DNA from 3 places in the Paenibacillus sp. FSL L8-0333 genome. Region 2 is predicted to be linked to each of the others. Evidence: a T-box and tRNA genes for the amino acid it is inferred to sense, from the RefSeq annotation. Region 2 holds a T-box; the other regions hold tRNA genes.
The links. A T-box is a leader RNA that pairs with one kind of tRNA and senses whether it is charged. The one in region 2 lies ahead of metG (methionine--tRNA ligase), so its partner is inferred to be a tRNA-Met.
Positions count from the first base shown of each region.

Region 1: it encodes a tRNA-Met, which carries the amino acid that the T-box ahead of metG (methionine--tRNA ligase) is inferred to sense. The anticodon was not compared.
Region 3: it encodes a tRNA-Met, which carries the amino acid that the T-box ahead of metG (methionine--tRNA ligase) is inferred to sense. The anticodon was not compared.

Region 1 is NZ_CP150186.1:5,944,145-5,947,393, forward strand. Features, by position in the region: gene NYE72_RS26390 (AraC family transcriptional regulator) at 1-700, shown strand, start outside; tRNA gene NYE72_RS26395 (tRNA-Leu) at 837-915, opposite strand; tRNA gene NYE72_RS26400 (tRNA-Cys) at 930-1,003, opposite strand; tRNA gene NYE72_RS26405 (tRNA-Gly) at 1,014-1,088, opposite strand; tRNA gene NYE72_RS26410 (tRNA-Gln) at 1,095-1,169, opposite strand; tRNA gene NYE72_RS26415 (tRNA-His) at 1,189-1,264, opposite strand; tRNA gene NYE72_RS26420 (tRNA-His) at 1,309-1,384, opposite strand; tRNA gene NYE72_RS26425 (tRNA-Trp) at 1,408-1,481, opposite strand; tRNA gene NYE72_RS26430 (tRNA-Tyr) at 1,488-1,573, opposite strand; tRNA gene NYE72_RS26435 (tRNA-Thr) at 1,579-1,654, opposite strand; tRNA gene NYE72_RS26440 (tRNA-Phe) at 1,683-1,758, opposite strand; tRNA gene NYE72_RS26445 (tRNA-Asp) at 1,769-1,846, opposite strand; tRNA gene NYE72_RS26450 (tRNA-Met) at 1,872-1,948, opposite strand; tRNA gene NYE72_RS26455 (tRNA-Val) at 1,966-2,041, opposite strand; tRNA gene NYE72_RS26460 (tRNA-Glu) at 2,097-2,171, opposite strand; tRNA gene NYE72_RS26465 (tRNA-Ser) at 2,190-2,282, opposite strand; tRNA gene NYE72_RS26470 (tRNA-Asn) at 2,286-2,361, opposite strand; rRNA gene NYE72_RS26475 (23S ribosomal RNA) at 2,423-3,249, opposite strand, start outside.
Region 2 is NZ_CP150186.1:4,866,398-4,869,646, forward strand. Features, by position in the region: gene metG (methionine--tRNA ligase) at 1-1,146, opposite strand, end outside; T-box leader at 1,194-1,454, opposite strand; gene yidD (membrane protein insertion efficiency factor YidD) at 1,495-1,758, opposite strand; gene NYE72_RS21890 (transcriptional repressor) at 1,761-2,222, opposite strand; gene NYE72_RS21895 (copper amine oxidase N-terminal domain-containing protein) at 2,443-3,249, opposite strand, start outside.
Region 3 is NZ_CP150186.1:954,279-957,527, reverse strand. Features, by position in the region: gene NYE72_RS04160 (GreA/GreB family elongation factor) at 1-232, shown strand, start outside; tRNA gene NYE72_RS04155 (tRNA-Gly) at 372-442, opposite strand; tRNA gene NYE72_RS04150 (tRNA-Pro) at 455-528, opposite strand; tRNA gene NYE72_RS04145 (tRNA-Arg) at 561-637, opposite strand; tRNA gene NYE72_RS04140 (tRNA-Gly) at 648-722, opposite strand; tRNA gene NYE72_RS04135 (tRNA-Leu) at 730-814, opposite strand; tRNA gene NYE72_RS04130 (tRNA-Lys) at 830-905, opposite strand; tRNA gene NYE72_RS04125 (tRNA-Gln) at 913-987, opposite strand; tRNA gene NYE72_RS04120 (tRNA-Asp) at 1,004-1,081, opposite strand; tRNA gene NYE72_RS04115 (tRNA-Met) at 1,107-1,183, opposite strand; tRNA gene NYE72_RS04110 (tRNA-Met) at 1,255-1,331, opposite strand; tRNA gene NYE72_RS04105 (tRNA-Val) at 1,347-1,422, opposite strand; tRNA gene NYE72_RS04100 (tRNA-Glu) at 1,429-1,500, opposite strand; tRNA gene NYE72_RS04095 (tRNA-Ser) at 1,517-1,609, opposite strand; tRNA gene NYE72_RS04090 (tRNA-Asn) at 1,615-1,690, opposite strand; tRNA gene NYE72_RS04085 (tRNA-Ile) at 1,694-1,770, opposite strand; rRNA gene rrf (5S ribosomal RNA) at 1,828-1,944, opposite strand; rRNA gene NYE72_RS04075 (23S ribosomal RNA) at 2,019-3,249, opposite strand, start outside.

The sequences.
Region 1 (3,249 bases), 1.1 Mb from region 2:
TCCACACCAGCATGAATGCTACGAACTGGTCTATTATTTACAGGGGGTAGGGACAACCAATGTTGGCCCACGAAGTTACCATTTTCGCTCCTCTTCTTTCGCGCTTGTGCCACCCAATCATAAACATGACGAGCACCACCGTGAGGATGCAAATGTATTATTTGTAGGCTTCCACTCGGAACACCCTAATATGAGTAATCTGCTCGGCGTATATGAAGATGATAAAGATCAGACCGTTCTTCAAATCCTGCTGCGAATGAAAGCAGAGTTTACACGTAAGCAAGACGGATTCTCTGAGCTTCTAAACCTACAAATGAGCGAGATTACCGTCCATCTTATGAGGCTTCTTAGTGCCTCTGGATATCAATCCCCATCAGAAGATCGAGTACAATATGTCCTTAATTATATGAATGAGCATTATCGCCATAAATTGTCCGTCGAAACACTATCAGAAATGTCCGGATATAGCTACGATCGTTTTCGCCATCTATTTAAAGAACGTTTCGGGTCTTCACCCCTGCGGTATTTGCTGTTAAAACGCCTGGATTATGCAAAATCTCTATTACGTCATACTCAGATGCAAATCTCTGAAGTATCTGCTGCTGCAGGTTTTGTGAACGATGCCCAATTCTGCAATATGTTTAAACGAGAAATAGGTCATACCCCGCGAGCATTCCGCATTAATAATCAATCAGGTTAATCACTAATCAGATTAAAAAAAGCCGTTGAAATAGAGAAACTCTCTATTCAACGGCTTAATCCTGTAAAACTAAGAACATAAAGAAAAAAGGTTAGTAAGATTGCTTATAAAAGCATTCTTACTAACCTTTTTAAGATACCGGCGAGAGGACTCGAACCTCCACGGTTTCCCACTCGATTTTGAGTCGAGCGCGTCTGCCATTCCGCCACGCCGGCACATATGAACTAAATGGAGGCGCCACCCAGATTTGAACTGGGGATAAAGCTTTTGCAGAGCTTTGCCTTACCACTTGGCTATGGCGCCATGTAAATTTTGGAGCGGACGACGGGAATCGAACCCGCGACCCTCGCCTTGGCAAGGCGATGCTCTACCGCTGAGCCACGTCCGCATAAAATGGCTGGGGATATAGGATTCGAACCTATGAGTGACGGAGTCAAAGTCCGTTGCCTTACCGCTTGGCTAATCCCCAATAACATTTTAAAGTAAAATGGGGCGACTGATGGGTCTCGAACCCACGAATGCCGGAACCACAATCCGGTGCGTTAACCCCTTCGCCACAGTCGCCATATTAAGTTGATATTGTTGCCATTATTCATTTTTAAAGAAAATGGGGCGGCCGATGGGTCTCGAACCCACGAATGCCGGAACCACAATCCGGTGCGTTAACCCCTTCGCCACGGCCGCCATATTAAACTTTAGAAAGAACTTGGCAGGGGCAGCAGGAATTGAACCCACACCAACGGTTTTGGAGACCGTTGTTCTACCTTTAAACTATGCCCCTAAAAACTGGTGGAGGATGATGGATTCGAACCACCGAACACTTACGTGAGCAGATTTACAGTCTGATGCGTTTGGCCACTTCGCTAATCCTCCAAGGATGGTGCCGGCGAGAGGACTTGAACCCCCAACCTACTGATTACAAGTCAGTTGCTCTACCAATTGAGCTACACCGGCATGGCACTCATTCTTTTGTGATGATAAATGGTGGCTCGGGACGGAATCGAACCGCCGACACGAGGATTTTCAGTCCTCTGCTCTACCGACTGAGCTACCGAGCCATGATGAAAATGGCGGAACCGACGGGATTCGAACCCGCGATCTCCTGCGTGACAGGCAGGCATGTTAGGCCAACTACACCACGGTTCCAAAAGATATAATTGCTTAAGTTAATTGGTTGCGGGGGCAGGATTTGAACCTGCGGCCTTCGGGTTATGAGCCCGACGAGCTACCGGGCTGCTCCACCCCGCGTCAGTAAAAATATGTTATGGTGGAGGCTGAGGGGATCGAACCCCCGACCCTCTGCTTGTAAGGCAGATGCTCTCCCAGCTGAGCTAAGCCTCCATAAACAACAATTGTTATTGTACCAAAGTCCACTAGGATAAATCAAGTGAAAATTTGGTGACCCGTATGGGATTCGAACCCATGTTACCTCCGTGAAAGGGAGGTGTCTTAACCCCTTGACCAACGGGCCATACTAATTAAAAATTTGTGGCGGAGAGAGAGGGATTCGAACCCTCGAGACGCTTGTGGCGCCTACACGATTTCCAATCGTGCTCCTTCGGCCAAACTCGGACACCTCTCCATATGGCTCCCCGAACAGGACTCGAACCTGTGACAACTCGATTAACAGTCGAGTGCTCTACCAACTGAGCTATCAGGGAATATTCATACCAAGCTTAATCGCCTGAAAACTGAATCCGAAACGAATCTGCATTCTAAGTATAGGATAAGCCCTCGACCGATTAGTATTGGTCAGCTCCATGCATTGCTGCACTTCCACCTCCAACCTATCTACCTCGTCGTCTTCAAGGGGTCTTACTAATTGGGAAATCTCATCTTGAGGGGGGCTTCACGCTTAGATGCTTTCAGCGCTTATCCCGTCCGTACGTAGCTACCCAGCCATGCTCCTGGCGGAACAACTGGTGCACCAGCGGTACGTCCATCCCGGTCCTCTCGTACTAAGGACAGCTCCTCTCAAATTTCCTGCGCCCACGACAGATAGGGACCGAACTGTCTCACGACGTTCTGAACCCAGCTCGCGTACCGCTTTAATGGGCGAACAGCCCAACCCTTGGGACCTACTTCAGCCCCAGGATGCGATGAGCCGACATCGAGGTGCCAAACCTCCCCGTCGATGTGGACTCTTGGGGGAGATAAGCCTGTTATCCCCAGGGTAGCTTTTATCCGTTGAGCGATGGCCCTTCCATGCGGTACCACCGGATCACTAAGTCCGACTTTCGTCCCTGCTCGACTTGTAGGTCTCGCAGTCAAGCTCCCTTATGCCTTTGCACTCTGCGAATGATTTCCAACCATTCTGAGGGAACCTTGGAACGCCTCCGTTACTCTTTAGGAGGCGACCGCCCCAGTCAAACTGCCCGCCTGACACGGTCCCCGTACCCGATTAGGGTACTAGGTTAGAACCTAGATACGATCAGGGTGGTATCCCAACGGCGCCTCCACCGAAGCTTGCGCTCCGATTTCTACGGCTCCCACCTATCCTGTACAGATCGTACCCAAATTCAATATCAAGCTGCAGTAAAGCTCCATGG
Region 2 (3,249 bases):
TGCAAAATACTTTTCAACCATAGCCCCTGTACGGTTCAACAGGTTACCAAGGTCGTTGGCAAGGTCATAGTTAACCCGGTCTACAAAGCTTTCCGGTGTGAACGTGCCATCAGAACCAAACGGTACTTCGCGCAGCAGGTAATATCGTAATGCATCCAAGCCATAACGATCAATCAGTGTCACAGGATCAACTACGTTACCTTTAGATTTCGACATTTTTCCATCTTTCATGAGCAACCAGCCATGGGCAAATACCTTTTTCGGAAGGGGTTCACCAAGCGCCATCAGAATGATCGGCCAGTAAATTGTATGGAAACGAACAATTTCTTTACCAACGATGTGTACATCCGCGGGCCAGAACTTGTCATACAAGGTGCGATCCTCGGAACCATAACCTAGAGCAGTAATATAGTTAGTCAAAGCATCAATCCACACGTACACGACATGCTTCTCGTCGCCCTTAACTTTCACACCCCAATCAAAGGTTGTGCGGGAAACTGCCAGGTCTTCCAGTCCGGGCTTGATGAAATTGTTAATCATTTCGTTCTTACGGGATTCCGGCAAAATAAACTCTGGATTCTCCTCGTAAAATTGCAGTAACCGATCCGCATATTTACTCATCCGGAAGAAATAACTTGCTTCCTTCACCAGCTCAACCGGGTGGCCGCTATCTGGGCTTTTTGCACCAGTAATCACACCGTTATCATCACGCACAATATCAACTAATTGCGTTTCTGTGTAAAAGGTTTCATCTGGGATACTATACCAGCCCTCATATTCACCTTTATAGATATCTCCTTGCTGCAGCAACCGATCAAAAATATCCTGTACCACTTTTTTATGACGCTCTTCCGTAGTACGGATGAAGTCATCGTTCGAAATGTCCAGCTTGCGCCATAGCTCCTTAATACCAACAACAATGTCGTCTACGAACTGCTGAGGGGTCTTTCCTGCTTCCTCTGCCTTCCGCTCAATCTTTTGTCCATGTTCGTCTGTACCGGTTAGATAACGCACTTCGTAGCCGCGCAGACGTTTGTAACGGGCCATTGCGTCTCCTGCCACGGTTGAATAAGCATGTCCGATATGTAGCTTGTCACTCGGATAATAAATTGGTGTCGTTAGGTAAAACGTTTTTTTCTCACTCATTCGGTAATCATCCTTTCTTATTAAAAAACAAAAAACTCCCGTCCCCATAATGGGGCGAGAGTATAACTCACGCGATACCACCCAAATTTCCTGCCTCTTCACAGAGCACAGGCTTCGCCAGTTCCCTCGCGGGAACTGTCCATTAACGCTGGATCACGCTGTTATCTTACGTGAACCTCAATTGCAGTCCCCGCTCGAACACAGTTCCTCCCGGACCATATTCAATCTAACGCTCCATACCGGCTTTCAGCACATTCCGGCTCTCTGTAATGGACGTAACGATTTACTTATCCGTTCTTCGGAATTCATACTATTACTTGTGAATATACCCAAAGGTAAGGCCCCATGTCAAGTCGCAGGGGCAGAATCCTTCTCAGCAGATTCATCTTGAAGCGGCGGCACAGGATCAAGTCCTCCAGGATGAAAGGGATGACATCTGGCAATCCGCTTAGCTGCAAGCCATGAGCCTTTCAGTGGACCATGGACTTCAATGGCTTCCAAGGCATAGGCAGAGCAGGTTGGATAGAAGCGACAGGTTGCTGGTTTAATAGGGGAAATGTACCTGCGGTACACCCGAATAGGCGCCTGAATCGTTCTGCGTAGGGTCACCATTTCTAAAGTCCCTTTTGTTTATCTGATGCTGCAACTAGTTCTTCTTCCCGGTTCTCTTCACATTCTTTGCAATAACCGAACACCTCAAATTTATGCTTGACTACCCGGAATTGATCGGGTGTATCCGTTAAATTCATCGGGCAGAAATTAATCGGGTAGGTCTTTTGGCATTGAAGGCAGATCATATGATGGTGATGATCCTGATGATTGCAGCTTCCCTTGAACTTCACTCCGTCTTCAAAGACAATCTGTTCAAGCACACCAAGCTCTTCCATTACACGAAGATTGCGGTACACCGTATCAAAGCTAAGCCCGCTATACTTGCGGCCCATATGCTCATATACATCCTTCGCTGACAAATATCCCTTATTCTCGCCGAATAACTGGGCAAGCGTTTTGCGTTGGTCGGTGATTCGCAGTCCTTGCCCCGACATGACTTCTAATATTTGTTCTGTCGACAGCATACGCTCATCTCCCATAAGATCAGTTCATTTATATTTCACTCTCTTAATAATGCCCCAAAATAAATGCCCCGTCAATGAAGCACAATGAAGCACCCCTACATAACCAATGAATTATTATATTTAAACAAAAGCCCGGCTGCGTATTCCTTTACGGAATATTCAGCCGGGCCTTTATTGTAGATAATTCCCCAATAGAGCTTATAGGGATATTCCTATTCTGTTATTTCTTTGCTGGAAGTGGAGTGATGAGGAAATTGACCGGCAAGTTACTGCCTGAAGCTGCTGTGAACAAAATCTCCACACTGCCGCCATACTCACCACTACGATAAACCACACTGTTCATATCAGCATTAGCAAGACTTCCCACGCTTGGCATATGCACGATTTGATTATTAACCATAACCGGCCCCATATAGTTACCGCCACGTGGATTAAACGTAATCAAGGAGTTTGGTGCAACATTTTCGAATCTGATCTTGTATAATACCCCGAAATTACCGGCATTGGATGCTTCCGTACCTGCCATTGGGTCTACGCCAGCCAGGTTCTTATCACTGGAATTATCGCCTAGCAGAAGTTTTGCAGGGGTTTTTCCTACCTCATCGGTAACCGTGATAATACGAGTAGAATCTTCGTAAGTTCCCCGATTATGCACTCCGTCTTGATCCAGAACTGGAAGTGTTGGAAGTGTAGTCAGTGGATCTTTATTCGCATCAATTAACATGACATTATAATCGATTGGATAATCACTAAATAAGTCCGCTTGCAGTGAAACAATTTCACTTGGTTTCATCGCAATTTGGTTTAGATCCGTCAGAATTGAGACGCTTTCCCCGGGTTGCAGAACAATCGTTTTATAATGCTCATTTGTAAGCATAGATTTCCAATAACGTTCTACAGACATTTTACCTGTACCTTCAGGATATGTGCTTGGGCCTGCAAAGCCAACATATTCTGTTGTAAGCGTAGTTGGGTAAAGATTGTTATTCGTAGCAATCACATACACTTTAGCTTTAATATTCAGGTT
Region 3 (3,249 bases), 2.9 Mb from region 2:
GTTGCAGCTTCGTTACTTGGACGATAATACTACAGATATCTATACCATCGTATTTCCTAACCAAGCAGAACCTAACGATAACAAGATTTCTATGTTGTCACCTATAGGCATGCAGTTGCTGCTGGCTGAGCTCGGCAGTACTTGTCAGCTAGCGATTCCTTCAGGTCAACTAGAGGTGAAGATCGAAAGTATTAAGTTCGTGAATAATGGTGAGGTAGGCGTTCTTATATAAGGACGATCCCTTATAAACCCACTACAGCAGCGTCCCTTTCCTATATTAAGGAGGGGGGCGTTTCTATTATTTAAGTCTCCGTAAGATATGTCCAATCAAAAAAACACCCGCCTAATACCGGCAGGTGTTTCTCATTATAAGCGGGTGATGGGAATCGAACCCACGCTATCAGCTTGGAAGGCTGAAGTTCTACCATTGAACTACACCCGCAAAGGTATAAAATCGGGATGACACGATTTGAACATGCGACCCCCTGGTCCCAAACCAGGTGCTCTACCAAGCTGAGCTACATCCCGTTAACAATACTATAACTGCTTAGTAATAAAAATGGCGCGCCCTGAGAGATTCGAACTCCCGGCCTTTTGATTCGTAGTCAAACGCTCTATCCAGCTGAGCTAAGGGCGCAAAATCTATATGGAGCGGACGACGGGAATCGAACCCGCGACCCTCGCCTTGGCAAGGCGATGCTCTACCGCTGAGCCACGTCCGCAAAAACATGGTGCGCGTGAAGGGACTCGAACCCCCACGTCGTGAAACGCCAGATCCTAAGTCTGGTGCGTCTGCCAATTCCGCCACACGCGCACACTTTAAAGAAAATGGTGAGCCATGAAGGACTCGAACCTTCGACACCCTGATTAAAAGTCAGGTGCTCTACCAACTGAGCTAATGGCTCTCATAAATGGCTGGGGATATAGGATTTGAACCTATGCATGACGGAGTCAAAGTCCGTTGCCTTACCGCTTGGCTAATCCCCAATAATAATTAACTAAATGGCGGAACCGACGGGATTCGAACCCGCGATCTCCTGCGTGACAGGCAGGCATGTTAGGCCAACTACACCACGGTTCCATAGACATAATGCATAAGTGTAAATTGGTTGCGGGGGCAGGATTTGAACCTGCGGCCTTCGGGTTATGAGCCCGACGAGCTACCGGGCTGCTCCACCCCGCGTCATTAATAAGTATATACTATTCATTTTCACCATACCAGCTTATCCCTAAACATAATGTATAAGAGTAAATTGGTTGCGGGGGCAGGACTTGAACCTGCGACCTTCGGGTTATGAGCCCGACGAGCTACCGGGCTGCTCCACCCCGCGTCAGTGAGAATATTATGGTGGAGGCTGAGGGGATCGAACCCCCGACCCTCTGCTTGTAAGGCAGATGCTCTCCCAGCTGAGCTAAGCCTCCATGATATGACCCGTATGGGATTCGAACCCATGTTACCTCCGTGAAAGGGAGGTGTCTTAACCCCTTGACCAACGGGCCATGCTAATAATTTTTATGGCGGAGAGAGAGGGATTCGAACCCTCGAGACGCTTGTGGCGCCTACACGATTTCCAATCGTGCTCCTTCGGCCAAACTCGGACACCTCTCCATAAATGGCTCCCCGAACAGGACTCGAACCTGTGACAACTCGATTAACAGTCGAGTGCTCTACCAACTGAGCTATCAGGGAATATGGTGGGCCTTAGTGGACTCGAACCACCGACCTCACCCTTATCAGGGGTGCGCTCTAACCAGCTGAGCTAAAGGCCCTTCTAAGACATATTAATATTAAGGGCAAAAAAAATACCACGGGTAATGTGGTTGTCCGCTTGGCGGCGTCCTACTCTCCCAGGACCCTTCGGTCCAAGTACCATCGGCGCTGGAGGGCTTAACGGTCGTGTTCGGGATGGGTACGTGTGGAACCCCTCCGCTATCGCCACCAAACGGGCATTTACAGCGTAAATGCTCAGGCTTAATCGCCTGAAAACTGAATCCGAAACGAATCTGCATTCTAAGTATAGGATAAGCCCTCGACCGATTAGTATTGGTCAGCTCCATGCATTGCTGCACTTCCACCTCCAACCTATCTACCTCGTCGTCTTCAAGGGGTCTTACTAATTGGGAAATCTCATCTTGAGGGGGGCTTCACGCTTAGATGCTTTCAGCGCTTATCCCGTCCGTACGTAGCTACCCAGCCATGCTCCTGGCGGAACAACTGGTGCACCAGCGGTACGTCCATCCCGGTCCTCTCGTACTAAGGACAGCTCCTCTCAAATTTCCTGCGCCCACGACAGATAGGGACCGAACTGTCTCACGACGTTCTGAACCCAGCTCGCGTACCGCTTTAATGGGCGAACAGCCCAACCCTTGGGACCTACTTCAGCCCCAGGATGCGATGAGCCGACATCGAGGTGCCAAACCTCCCCGTCGATGTGGACTCTTGGGGGAGATAAGCCTGTTATCCCCAGGGTAGCTTTTATCCGTTGAGCGATGGCCCTTCCATGCGGTACCACCGGATCACTAAGTCCGACTTTCGTCCCTGCTCGACTTGTAGGTCTCGCAGTCAAGCTCCCTTATGCCTTTGCACTCTGCGAATGATTTCCAACCATTCTGAGGGAACCTTGGAACGCCTCCGTTACTCTTTAGGAGGCGACCGCCCCAGTCAAACTGCCCGCCTGACACGGTCCCCGTACCCGATTAGGGTACTAGGTTAGAACCTAGATACGATCAGGGTGGTATCCCAACGGCGCCTCCACCGAAGCTTGCGCTCCGATTTCTACGGCTCCCACCTATCCTGTACAGATCGTACCCAAATTCAATATCAAGCTGCAGTAAAGCTCCATGGGGTCTTTCCGTCTTGTCGCGGGTAACCTGCATCTTCACAGGTATTAAAATTTCACCGGATCTCTCGTTGAGACAGCGCCCAAGTCGTTACGCCATTCGTGCGGGTCAGAATTTACCTGACAAGGAATTTCGCTACCTTAGGACCGTTATAGTTACGGCCGCCGTTTACTGGGGCTTCGGTTCATAGCTTCGGGTTACCCCTAACCACTCCCCTTAACCTTCCAGCACCGGGCAGGCGTCAGCCCGTATACTTCGCCTTGCGGCTTCGCACAGACCTGTGTTTTTGCTAAACAGTCGCTTGGGCCTTTTCACTGCGGCCCCCTCGTGCTATTCACACTACCGGGGCACCCCTTCTCCCGAAGTTACGGGGTCATTTTGCCGAGTTCCTTAACGAGAGTTCTTCCG